2 regions of the Mesorhizobium sp. M7A.F.Ca.CA.004.04.2.1 genome follow, and region 2 is predicted to be linked to the other one. Evidence: predicted binding sites of a transcription regulator. Region 2 holds the regulator's gene; the other holds the start of a gene.
What was found. The regulator PhoB, encoded in region 2, activates phosphate uptake and scavenging genes when phosphate is short. The targets are predictions, from matches to a motif close to TGTCATNNANCTGTCAT.

Region 1 (7,773 bases), on a different contig from region 2:
AGGGCACAGCCTTGTCGCCGGTGGTCTCGATGCGCCATTCGATCTTGGCTCCGGACGAATTGAAACCGGAAAAGCTCTCCCAGACCGTTGTCATGTCGCCGCCGGGGGGAAAGCCGTAGAACAGCGATTCACGGGCATCGTCATAGGCTATCAGTACGGGATAGCCGCGATAGCCCGAACAGGCGAGTTCGGCCCAGTCGCCGTCGCCTTCCTCGGCCTGCGCGTAGGTCACGCAATCCTTTTTCGAATCCAGATCGGTGTAGGCGCTGGAAATGCCGTCGGCTTGCGCAGCCCGACCGAGACCGACCAGAACAAGCGGGATCAGAATGGCACGCATGGCGGTCAATCTCCGTTGCAAGCTGCCGCAGCGTAGCGCCAAACGTTATTTCTTCAAGCTCGCTTCAATCAGCAGGTCCGCGTTGCGGGCGACCGCTTGCGCCGGGCCGCCGAGCCCGAACAGCTGGCCACTGATATAGGCGCCTTCGATCAGCAGCAGAAGGCCGTCGCCGAGCGTGTCAGGGTCTTGCGCGCCCATCGCAACCGCCATGGCGCGTAGGCGGCGGCGCAATTCCTGCTTGTTGGCCTCGCTGACCACACGGGCCGGATGGCTGTGGTCGGGATATTCGACCGCCGCGTTGGTCATGCCGCAGCCGCGATAGTCCGCCACTTGCGTGCGCTTGCCGATGCGGGTCAGGAAAGCCTTGATCTGTGCGCGCGGGTCGCCGGGATGAGCGGCAACCGCCTCGTCGAAACGCTCCCAATATTCAAGATCGTACTGCCTGAGATAGGAGGCGGCCAGTTCATCCTTGGACGGAAAGCTGCGATAGAGGCTGGGCTTTGTGACGCCGGCACGTTTGACGATCTCGTCGACGCCGATCGCCCTGATACCGCGCCGGTAGAACAGGTCATAAGCCACATCGAGGATCTTCTTGGCTGCTTTCGGCGGCGCCGACGCATGATCGTCGCTGATGGTCAGATCAATATTTTTGTCGGTTGGCATCGTGTGGCTCGATTGACAATGTTACCGATCGGTACGTATACATACTCCACCTGCAACGTACCGGTCAGTAACATGATAGCTCAATCCCGCCCCTTTGGCCAGCGCTACGCTTTCGTCGTGGTCGGCGTGATCTTCCTTAGCCTGCTGGTCGCGGCTGGCCTGCGCTCCGCACCCTCGGTCATGATGCTGCCGCTGGAGAACAGTTTCGGCTGGCGGCGCGACATCATCTCGCTGGCCGCCGGTGTCGGCATCCTGCTTTACGGCCTGACAGGGCCATTTGCCGCAGCCCTGATGGAGCGCATCGGGCTTCGCCGCACGCTGCTGGCCTCGCTGGTGGTGATGTCGGGCTCGACCGCGCTCAGCCTGCTGATGACCAAGCCGTGGCATCTGTTCATCACCTGGGGCGTGTTCTCGGGCATTGGTTCCGGTGCTGTCGCCAGCGTGCTCGGCGCGACCATCGTCAACCGGTGGTTCAAGACCAATCGCGGGCTTGTCATGGGATTGATGTCGGCCTCCAGCGCCTCGGGCATGCTGGTGTTCCTGCCGCTGATCGCCGCGCTGGCGCAGTCGGGCGGCTGGCAGCCGGTTGTCATTGCGGTCGCGATCGCGACCGCTGCCCTGATACCGCTGGTCTGGCTGCTGGTGCCGGAGCGGCCGGCATCGATCGGCATGGTGCGCTACGGCGCCGAGGCTGACGACGTGCCGCCCACTCCGCCTGCGTCACAGGGCAATTTTCTGGCGCATACGTTCTCGACGCTGCGCCGTGCCGCCGGCACGCGGGTGTTCTGGTATCTGTTCGCCACCTTCTTCGTCTGCGGCTTCACCACCAACGGGCTGGTCGGCACGCATCTGATCGCGTTCTGCGGCGACATGGGCATCGGCGAAGTGCAGGCCGCCGGCCTGCTGTCGATGATGGGCATCTTCGACCTGATCGGCACGACGTTGTCGGGCTGGCTCACCGACCGCTACGATCCGCGCAAGCTGCTCGGCGTCTATTACGGCATTCGTGGCCTGTCGCTGATCTATCTGCCCTATTCCGGCTTCTCGGCCACCAGCTTGATCATCTTCGCCGTGCTCTACGGCCTCGACTGGATCGCCACCGTGCCGCCGACGCTGCGGCTCGCCAACGAGGCGTTCGGCGATCGCAGTGGGCCGATCGTGTTCGGCTGGATCGTCGCCGGGCACCAGATCGGTGCGGCCGCTGCCGCCGCCTTTGGCGGCACCATGCGCGAGCTGCAGGGCAATTACGAACTGGCCTTCCTGATCGCCGGCATGACGGCAATCGCCGCCGCCTGTATCTCGCTGCTGATCAACACCAGCAAGCCGGCGTTCGATCCGGAGCCGCAAGCGGCTTAGGCGCGACGCTAATCTCCCCCCTCGAGGGGGAGATGGCCGCGAAGCGGCCAGAGGGGGGTCGGTCCGACTGGGCTCGGCCTCTTGCGATAGAAGGAGGTTAGCGCTCCACGCGCGGCGACCCCCTCTGTCGCCTTTGGCGACATCTCCCCCTCGAGGGGGAGATTACCCTGTTCATTGTTATCAAAACTTCATCATCCCGAGATGCGCCTGAAACATTGACGCTGGACCTTGGTGGCGCCGTTCAAGCCACCAGGAGACAGCCATGAACAAGCTCTCGATGACCCGCCGCGCCTTCGTCACATCCGCCAGCGCCGTTGGCCTGGCCGGCGTCTCGAGCTTGGCGCTGCCCTATTATTCGCGCGCCAATCAGCGGCCTTCCTTCACCCATGGCGTCCAGTCGGGAGATGTCGACGCCACCAGCGGCATGGTGTGGACGCGCACCGACCGACCGTCGCGCGTCATGTTCGAGGTGTCGTCGACGGAGAATTTCGCCAGTGCGACGCGGCTGGCGCCGCTCGATACGTCGCCGGCCAGCGATTACACGGTCAAGCGGCTGCTCACCGACCTCGCTTCGGACCAGGATATCTTCTACCGCATGACATCGGCCGATCTCGCCGACATCAACGCCGTTTCGGAGCCGATCACCGGCCGTTTCAGGACGGCGCCAGCCTCGAAGCGCGACATCCGCTTTGCCTGGTCCGGCGACACCGCCGGCCAGGGCTGGGGCATCGATGAGACCGGCATGAAGACCTACGCCACGATCGGCAAGCACACGCCCGACTTCTTCCTGCATTCAGGCGACACCATCTATGCCGACGGCGCCATGAAGGACGAGGTCGACCTGCCCGGCGGCGGCAAGTGGAAGAACGTCGTGCTGATCGACGGCAAGCGCAAGGTCGCCGAAACGCTGGACGAGTACCGGGACCAGTGGAAATACAACATGATGGACAGGAACGTGCTCGGCCTGAGCGCCATCTGCCCGACTTTCTACCAGTGGGACGACCATGAAGTGCTGAACAACTGGTCGGATTCCAAGGATCTCAGCGCCGACAGCCGCTACACGGAAAAATCCATCCACGTGCTGGCGGCCCGCGCGGCGCGGGCTTTCCACGAGATGACGACGATCCGCTACGAACCGTCCGAGCCCGGCCGCGTCTATCGCAAGATCGCTTATGGGCCGCTGCTCGACGTGTTCTTCCTCGACATGCGCTCCTATCGCGGCCCCAATGGTCCCGACATGCAGGATGAGATGACGCCGCAGTCGCGCATGCTCGGCGAGCAGCAGACGAAATGGCTGAAGCGCGAACTGGCGAATTCGAAGGCGACCTGGAAAATCATCGCCGCCGACGTGCCGCTCGGCCTCGTCGTCTGGGACGACGGCACCAAGAAGGTTGGCGCCGAAGCGGTCAGCAATGGCGACAATGGCTTGCCAAAAGGGCGCGAGCTCGAGATCGCCGACCTGCTGCGCTTCATAAAGAATGCCGGCATCAGCAACACCGTCTGGCTCACCGCAGATGTGCATTACACGGCCGCGCATTATTACAACCCGGACAAGGCGCAGTTCCAGGAGTTCAATCCGTTCTGGGAATTCGTCTCGGGTCCGATCCATGCCGGCACGTTCGGTCCCAACGATTTCGACATGACGTTCGGTCCGGAGCTGAAGTTCATCAAGGCGCCGACCGCCGAACAGGGACAGAACCTGCCGCCCTCGGCCGGGCTGCAATTCTTCGGGCTCGTCGATATTTCAGGCGCCAGCGAGCAGATGACGGTGCGGCTGATGGATCGCGACGACAACGAACTCTACAAGGTGACGCTCGACCCGGTGCGGTCGGCGTAAGCGCGCTTCTCAACCCTCCCCCTTGTGGGGAAGGTCGGCGGCGGCTTCGCAAAGCGAAGCTGGCGAGACGGGGCGGGGGGTGAAGCGCTGACTAGTCCGGGTAGCAGACCATGGGAATATTCGGCCAGACGGCGCTGTCGCAGTTGGCGGAGTCCTGGCGCTGCTTGAAGGCGGCGCTGACCGGGCCGGTCACCATCGGGTCGACGCCGTCTGGTGCGTCGGCGAAAATCTGCTCGGCCGACTGTGCCTCTGACAGCAAGGCAGGCCGTGATTCCTTCATCGTCGCGGCTGACTGTGCGGCGTTGGCCGCCAGCAGGACGGCGAAGGCAACAGACGCGATGAGCGGCCAGAATCGGTTGAGTTTATCGGTCATGACGTTTGAACTGCCCGGGCCCCAAAGGGTTCCCGCCTTGGTTAACAAAATCATCTCACACGCAGATGCTTAAGATTTGATGAGTATTTGGTGACGCTCCTCCTCTTTCGCAACTGCGAAAAACCCTGTATGAGCCGCGCAACCGAAAGAGGCAGCGCCTTTTGGCCTGCTGCCTGCAACGCTTCCGAGACCAGAACATGAAAATCCGTAATATCGCGATCATCGCGCACGTCGACCATGGAAAGACCACCCTGGTCGACCAGCTTTTGAAGCAGTCCGGCTCCTTCCGAGACAATCAGCGCGTCGCCGAGCGCGCCATGGATTCCAACGACCTCGAAAAGGAACGCGGCATCACCATCCTGGCCAAGGCGACTTCGGTCGACTGGAAGGATACCCGCATCAACATCGTCGACACCCCCGGCCACGCCGATTTCGGTGGCGAGGTCGAACGCATCCTGTCGATGGTGGACTCAGCCATCGTGCTGGTCGACGCAGCCGAAGGGCCGATGCCGCAAACCAAGTTCGTCGTCGGCAAGGCGCTCAAGGTCGGCCTGAAGCCGATCGTCGTCATCAACAAGATCGACCGTCCGGACGCCCGTCACGTCGAGGTGGTCAACGAGGTGTTCGACCTTTTCGCGGCGCTCGACGCCACCGACGAGCAGCTCGACTTCCCGATTCTGTACGGTTCAGGCCGCGATGGCTGGGTTTCGGAAAATCCGGAAGGACCCAAGGACCAGCAGCTGGGACCGCTGTTCGACCTCGTCATCAAGCATGTGCCGGAGCCGACCGTTCATCCCGGCCCGTTCCGCATGATCGGCACCATCCTGGAAGCCAATCCGTTCCTCGGCCGCATCATCACCGGCCGTATCGAGAGCGGCACGCTGAAGGCCAACCAGCCGGTCAAGGTGCTGCACCATGACGGCACCCAGATCGAAACCGGCCGTATTTCGAAGATCCTGGCCTTCCGCGGCCTTGAGCGCCAGCCGATCGAAGAAGCGCAGGCGGGCGACATCGTCGCCATTGCCGGCCTGTCGAAGGGCACCGTCGCCGACACGTTCTGCGACCCGAGCGTAAGCGAACCGCTGCATGCGCAGCCGATCGATCCGCCCACCGTGACGATGTCGTTCCTGGTCAATGACAGTCCGCTGGCCGGCACCGAAGGCGACAAGGTGACCAGCCGCGTCATCCGCGACCGCCTGCTGCGCGAAGCCGAAGGCAATGTCGCGCTGAAGATCGAGGAATCGCCCGACAAGGATTCGTTCTTCGTCTCCGGCCGCGGCGAATTGCAGCTGGCCGTGCTGATCGAGACGATGCGCCGCGAAGGCTTTGAAATCGCCGTGTCGCGTCCGCGCGTCGTCATGCAGAAGGGCGAGAACGGCGAATTGCTGGAGCCGGTCGAAGAAGTCGTCATCGACGTCGATGAGGAGCATGCCGGCGTCGTCGTGCAGAAGATGTCCGAGCGCAAGGCCGAGATGGTCGAACTGCGCCCGTCCGGCGGCAATCGCCAGCGCATCGTCTTCCACGCGCCGACCCGTGGCCTGATCGGCTACCAGTCGGAGCTTTTGACCGACACGCGCGGCACCGCCGTGATGAACCGGCTCTTCCACGCCTATGAGCCCTACAAGGGTGAGCTGCCGGGCCGCACCAATGGCGTGCTGATTTCCAACGAACAGGGCGAATCGGTCGCCTACGCCATGTGGAACCTGGAAGATCGCGGCCCGATGGTCATCGATCCGGGCGTCAAGGTGTATCAGGGCATGATCATCGGCATCCATAGCCGCGACAATGATCTTGAAGTGAACGTGCTCAAGGGCAAGAAGCTGACCAACATCCGTGCCGCCGGCAAGGACGAGGCGGTCAAGCTGACGCCGCCGATCCGCATGACGCTGGAACGCGCGCTGGCCTGGATTCAGGACGATGAACTGGTCGAAGTGACGCCCAAGACCATTCGGCTGCGCAAGCTCTATCTCGATCCGAACGAGCGCAAGCGGTTCGAGAAGTCGTCCAAGGTGGTCGGCGCGGCGTAAGCTCTCTATTTTCCGACAGTCGATAGGGGCGGAGCAACCAGTGTTCCGCCCCTTTTTCGTTCATCCACCGGCAGCCGAGATGATGGCCTGCCGATCGGCCTCGCCGGCCAGATCGATGCGGATCGCGATTCCCGCGCGGGTAGGCTTGCGCAGGGCCTTTGCGCCATCCGGGTCAACGATGAGCAGCCGCCTCTCCTCCAGCGCCTGAAGCCGTGATCGCGAGATGCCGAGTTCGCCAGCGAGCAGCCGGTCGAGTCGCAGCGATGTCGGCATTTCCAGTCCAAGCTGGATCTCCAACACGGTCGCGGCTTCCCCGGTGTCGCCGAGCCTGCGCTTGTGAATGCTGACATCGGAGAACTCCTCGACGCGCCCGATCCGGTTGCGCAACGCGATTACATCGAAGGCATGACGGTGAGCGAGTGCAGGATCGTTGCGTTCGAGCGCCGCCAGCAGCGTCGGGTCGATGTCGCGGCGGTTGCAGCGCTCGAAAATGCCGAAATTCCAGGAGTTGTCGCAGTCGATGCAGCGATAGATCAGCCACACGTCGATGCGTTTGCCGTTGGCGTTGACGCGGAATTTCCCGCTGCTGCAATAGGCCTTCACAGTGCCGCAACGACTGCAGCTGATGAGCGGCCGAGGTGCGGTCTTGGGCGCGATTGCCCAGTGGATACGCTGGAGTCCAGACATGCCGATAAGCCCTTCCCGTCGGGAAGTTCATCAGGCCGGCGATGTCGAGATGCCCATGCGGGCGCGGCGTGGCGGTCGCTTGCTATGATCGGAAATCGGATGTCACGGGCGGCAGCGCGCAACAACGGTTCAGCAGTGCCAAACCGGTCTCGAACCGCCGCCCAGAAGAACACATGAAATGAAAACAGACACCGCGAATGCGGAGTCATGCAGTGTGTCGGGGGAGTTGACGAGACCGGCGGCTACGTAGGCAAAGTGACGCTCAAAATTGTTTCGCGGCGGCCTTTCTAGCCGCGAGATGCTGGACCGACAAGGGTCTTTTGTCGGTGCTACCGCAGCCGAGCCACTTGCGCTAATATCCGAAATCGAAGGTTTTCAACCAGAGACCCCGGTTATGCACCCCACCTCGCTCCTGATCTTCGCCGCCGCTTTGTTCGTTGCCGCCGGTTCGCCCGGCCCCTCGATCGCGGCGCTCGTTGCGCGCGTTATCTCG
Region 2 (4,775 bases):
TGCGGAAACAGAATTCTTTGAGAAAACGCCGCGGCTTTTGGGCCGCGGCGTTCAGATATTGCAAAGTGGTACGGATCAGTTGCAGGCCGCCACGGTGCCGGCGGCGACACCCGCGCAGACTTCGTCCTTCTTGATCCAGCCGGCGTCGATGACGACGTTGAGATTGTCCTTGGTGATGGCAACCGGGGTCAGGAACAGCGACTTGACGGTGTTGCCGCCCGGCGTCGTGAAGTCCTTGGCGCCGGCGATGTCGCTCGTCTTCTTGCCGTCGGCCAGTTGCGAGGCGATCTCGGCGGCATTCTTGCCGAGCTCCCGCGCGTCCTTCCACACCGACACGGTTTGCGTGCCGAGGGCGATGCGGTTCAGCGCGGCGTGGTCGCCGTCCTGACCCGAGACCGGCACGGTGCCGGCCAAGCCTTGAGCCGTCAGCGCCGCGACGACGCCACCGGCAGTGCCGTCATTGGCCGCGACCACCGCGTCGACCTTGTTGTCGTTGGCGGTCAGGAACTGCTCCATGTTCTTCTGGGCGTTGGCGGGCAGCCAGCCATCCGTGTAGGCTTCGCCGACATTCTTGATCTTGCCGCTGTCGATGGCTTCCTTGAGCACTTCCATCGAGCCCGAGAACAGGAAGTCGGCATTGGGATCGGCACCGGAGCCCTTGATGAAGACGTAGTTGCCTTCCGGCTTGACCTTGAACACTTCGCGGGCCTGCATGCGGCCGACTTCCTTGTTGTCGAAGGTCAGATAGAAGACGTCCTTGTTCTCGATCAGCCGGTCATAGCCGACGACCGGAATGCCTTCGTCCAGCGCCTTCTGCACGGCCGGGCCGATGGCCGAAGCGTCCTGCGCCAGGATGATCAGGGAATTAGCGCCCTGCGAGATCAGGCTTTCGACATCGGTAAGCTGCTTGCCGGGATTGGACTGCGCATCGGCGGAGATGTACTTGTCGCCGGCGGCCTCGATCGCCGTCTTCATGGCGGCCTCGTCGGTCTTCCAGCGTTCTTCCTGGAAGTTGGACCACGAAACGCCGACAACCTTGTCCTTCGCCTGCGCGACAGACGCGAGCGTCAGCGACATGGCGGCACCCGCCAGGATGGCGGCCGTGAATCTTTTCATATTATCCTCCCTGCGCCGCGTATGGCGCGACCAAACTGACCCGAGGGCCGGCACAGAGGCTCTATTTTTTCGAGCCTCGAAAAAATACTGGGCCAACGCCCGAACGCTGTCAACATCGATTCTGATGGATTTTGATGTCATTTCGAGTTTTTTTCGAGTCTCGGAATAAATAAATGACACGGCATGCAGCTTCTGCCAGTATTTACCGGCGTCACCGACAGCGTTCCAGGGGCAGGAGGAACCGCGGCGACCGGGAGGATATGAAAGAACATGTCGGTCGGAATCCGCCACGACGATCTGCGCCGCCGCAACCGCGCCATGGTGATCGCGGCAGTGCGCCGCGCCGGACAGCCGTCACGAACCGAGATCGCCGCGACCACAAGCCTCAGCCATTCGACCATCTCGGCGATTTCATCCGACCTGATCGTCGAAGGCATCCTGACCGAAAGCAAGCCGAGCGAGGCCGGCTCGCTCAAACGCGGCCGGCCGCAGGTCGGCCTCAGTCTCAATCCGGAAGCGGCCGCGGTAATGACCGTGGTGCTGTCGCTGAACTTCCTCTCCGTCGCCGTCATCGACTATGCCGGCCAGGTGATATCCGAGGAACAGCGCCGGCTGGACACGCTGACGATGTCGCGCGAGTCGCTGATCGGGGAATGCACGGCCATCGTGCGGCGCCGCCTGGCAGATCCCGACCTGGACGTGCGCAGCATCGCCCGCATCGCGCTGGCCATCCAGGGCATCACCGACACCCGTGCCCGCGCCATGCTGTGGTCGCCGATCACGCCGCACACCGACATCGCCTTCGCTGACATATTCGAAGACGAGTTCGGCATCCCTGCCATAATGGAGAACGACTGCAACATGATGGCGGTGGCGCTGCGCTGGCGCGACCCCGATCGTTACCGCGACGATTTCATCGCTATCCTTTTGTCGCACGGCATCGGCATGGGACTGGTGCTGAAGGGCGAATTGTTCACCGGCACCCATTCTTCGGGCGGCGAATTCGGCCACATGATCCATCGGCCGAACGGCGCGCTATGTCGCTGCGGACGGCGCGGCTGCGTCGAAGCCTATGCGGGCAATTACGCCATCTGGCGCAACGCCAGGCAGATGGGCGAGGATGCAGAACCCGTCGCCGATGTCAGCGACGCCGACATGCGCGCCCTGGCTGCCGCGGCCCGCGAAGGTGACGGACCCGAACGGGAAGCCTATCGCAAGGCCGGCGAAGCGCTCGGCTACGGCCTCGGCAGCCTGTTCGCGCTGATCGATCCGGCGCCGGTCGCCATGGTCGGTGTCAGCGCCGCCGCCTTCGACCTGATCGAGCCGGCATTGCGGCAAGCGATTGCCCAGACCGCCGGCGGCCAGCATTCCAAATCGATTTCCTTCGACACCGAGCCGAACGAACTGCCGCTGATCCGCGAAGGCTGCGCCATGCGGGCGCTGATCTTCGTCGATCAGGAGATTTTTGCGCCGGGCGTGCAGGCGAGATCCGGTTTCGGCGGCAAGAACGTGGCGTGAGTTCAAACGAGGGAGTTCAGTCCTCTCGGATGGCGTATCCGGCCCCACGGATCGTGCGGATGACATCAGGCATACGGCCATTGTTGACCGCCTTGCGCAGCCGGCCGACATGCACGTCGACCGTGCGCTCGTCGATGTAGATCGTCTCGCCCCAGACATTGTCGAGCAGCTGGCTGCGCGAGAACACGCGGCCTGGATGGCGCATCATGAATTCGAGCAGGCGGAATTCCGTCGGCCCAAGCCGGATCTCGCTCTTCTTGCGATAGACACGGTGCGACTCGCGATCGAGCACGATATCGCCGACCTTTAGCACGCTGGACAGCACTTCCGGCTTGGCCCGGCGCAGCAGCGCCTTGACCCTGGCCATGAACTCCGGCGTCGAGAAGGGCTTGACCAGATAGTCGTCGGCGCCGGTCGACAGGCCGCGCACGCGGTCGCTTTCCTCGCCTCGCGCGGTCAGCATGATGATCGGCAGCCGCTCGGTCTCGGGACGCATTCGCAGGCGCCGGCAGAGTTCGATGCCCGAAACCGCAGGCACCATCCAGTCGAGCACCAGAAGATCGGGAACGTTCTCCTGCAGCCGGATTTCGGCCTCATCGCCGCGCGTCACCACCTCGACCTGGTAACCTTCGGATTCAAGATTGTAGCGGAGCAGCACGCCTAGCGGCTCCTCATCCTCCACCACCATGATGCGTGGTGCGATCATCGGCTGGTCACCCTTGTTATGCCGCTGGCGCGGACATTGCCGTCTCGTCCTGCTTCGGACGATTGGCTGGCAGCTGCGTGCCGGTCAAAACATAGTAGGCATTTTCGGCGATGTTGGTCACGTGGTCGCCGATCCGCTCGAGGTTCTTGGCGCAAAACAACAGGTGCGTGCACGCCGTGATGTTGCGGGGATCTTCCATCATGTAGGTCAGCAGCTCGCGGAACACCGAGGTGTATTTGACGTCGATGCGTTCATCATTGTTTCTGAGCGTGGCAAGCGCTGCCGCGTCAGCGGCGGCATACTCGTCGACGACCCCCTGCACCTGGATCAGCACCAGCTGCGCCATCGCGTCGATCGAATGCGAAAGATCGTGCGGCGTGACGCTCAGCCCGACAGTGCCGACGCGCTTGGCGATGTTCTTGGCAAGGTCGCCGATGCGCTCGAGGTCGCCGGCCATGCGGATCGAACCGACCACCGCACGCAGATCGTTGGCCATTGGCTGGCGCTTGGCGATCAGCGTGATGGCGCGATCGTCCAGCTCGCGCTGGCGGGCATCCATGATCGCATCGTCGGAAACCACGCGCTGCGCCAGCGCATTGTCCGAATTGAGCAAAGCCTTGGTCGAGCCACTGACCATCGAGCGGGCGAGATCGCCCATGTCGCGGATCAGCTGGCTGATCTGCTCCAGATCCTCATCGAAAGATGCAACGGTATGTTCACCCATGATCTTCGTCCCTCATATGCCTGAGCTCAGCCGAACCGGCCGGTGATGTAGTCCTGGGTGCGTTTGTCGTCGGGGGTGGTGAACATCTTGTCGGTGGCGCCCTCCTCGACCAGATAGCCTAGATGGAACATCGCGGTGCGCTGCGACACGCGCGCTGCCTGCTGCATCGAATGGGTGACGATGACGATCGTATAGTTCTGGCGCAGTTCGTCGATCAGTTCCTCGACGCGAGCAGTGGCGATCGGGTCGAGCGCCGAACACGGTTCGTCCATCAGGATCACCTCGGGTGACACGGCGATGGCGCGTGCAATGCACAGACGCTGTTGCTGGCCACCGGAAAGACCCGTGCCAGGTTCCTGCAAACGGTCCTTCACCTCGTTCCAGATCGCCGCCTTCTTCAAGCTCGACTCGACGATCTGATCCATGTCGGCCTTGCGCTTGGCCAATCCGTGGATGCGCGGGCCATAGGCGACGTTCTCGTAGATCGACTTGGGGAACGGATTGGGTTTCTGAAACACCATGCCGACGCGCGCCCTGAGTTCGACGACATCGATGTTCTTGTCGTAGATGTCTTCTTCGTCGAGCGTTATCTTGCCGGTTACCCGCGCGGAATCGATGGTGTCGTTCATGCGGTTGAGGCAACGCAGGAAGGTCGACTTGCCGCAGCCGGAGGGGCCGATCAGCGCCGTCACCTGATTCAGGCGGACGTCG

Region 1: a site for PhoB is predicted at 2,532-2,548, ahead of EN893_RS09470 (alkaline phosphatase). Genes of this name have one in related genera too.

The regions. Positions count from the first base shown of each region.
Region 1 covers NZ_RZPH01000147.1:615-8,387, forward strand. The annotation lists gene EN893_RS09455 (hypothetical protein) at 1-337, opposite strand, end outside; gene EN893_RS09460 (TetR/AcrR family transcriptional regulator) at 383-1,000, opposite strand; gene EN893_RS09465 (MFS transporter) at 1,073-2,356, shown strand; gene EN893_RS09470 (alkaline phosphatase) at 2,619-4,193, shown strand; gene EN893_RS09475 (hypothetical protein) at 4,285-4,566, opposite strand; gene typA (translational GTPase TypA) at 4,764-6,593, shown strand; gene EN893_RS09485 (DUF1062 domain-containing protein) at 6,654-7,280, opposite strand; partial or broken gene EN893_RS09490 (LysE family translocator) at 7,675-7,773, shown strand, end outside.
Region 2 covers NZ_RZPH01000394.1:145-4,919, forward strand. The annotation lists gene xylF (D-xylose ABC transporter substrate-binding protein) at 76-1,116, opposite strand; gene EN893_RS18200 (ROK family protein) at 1,387-2,634, shown strand; gene phoB (phosphate regulon transcriptional regulator PhoB) at 2,651-3,340, opposite strand; gene phoU (phosphate signaling complex protein PhoU) at 3,357-4,064, opposite strand; gene pstB (phosphate ABC transporter ATP-binding protein PstB) at 4,091-4,775, opposite strand, start outside.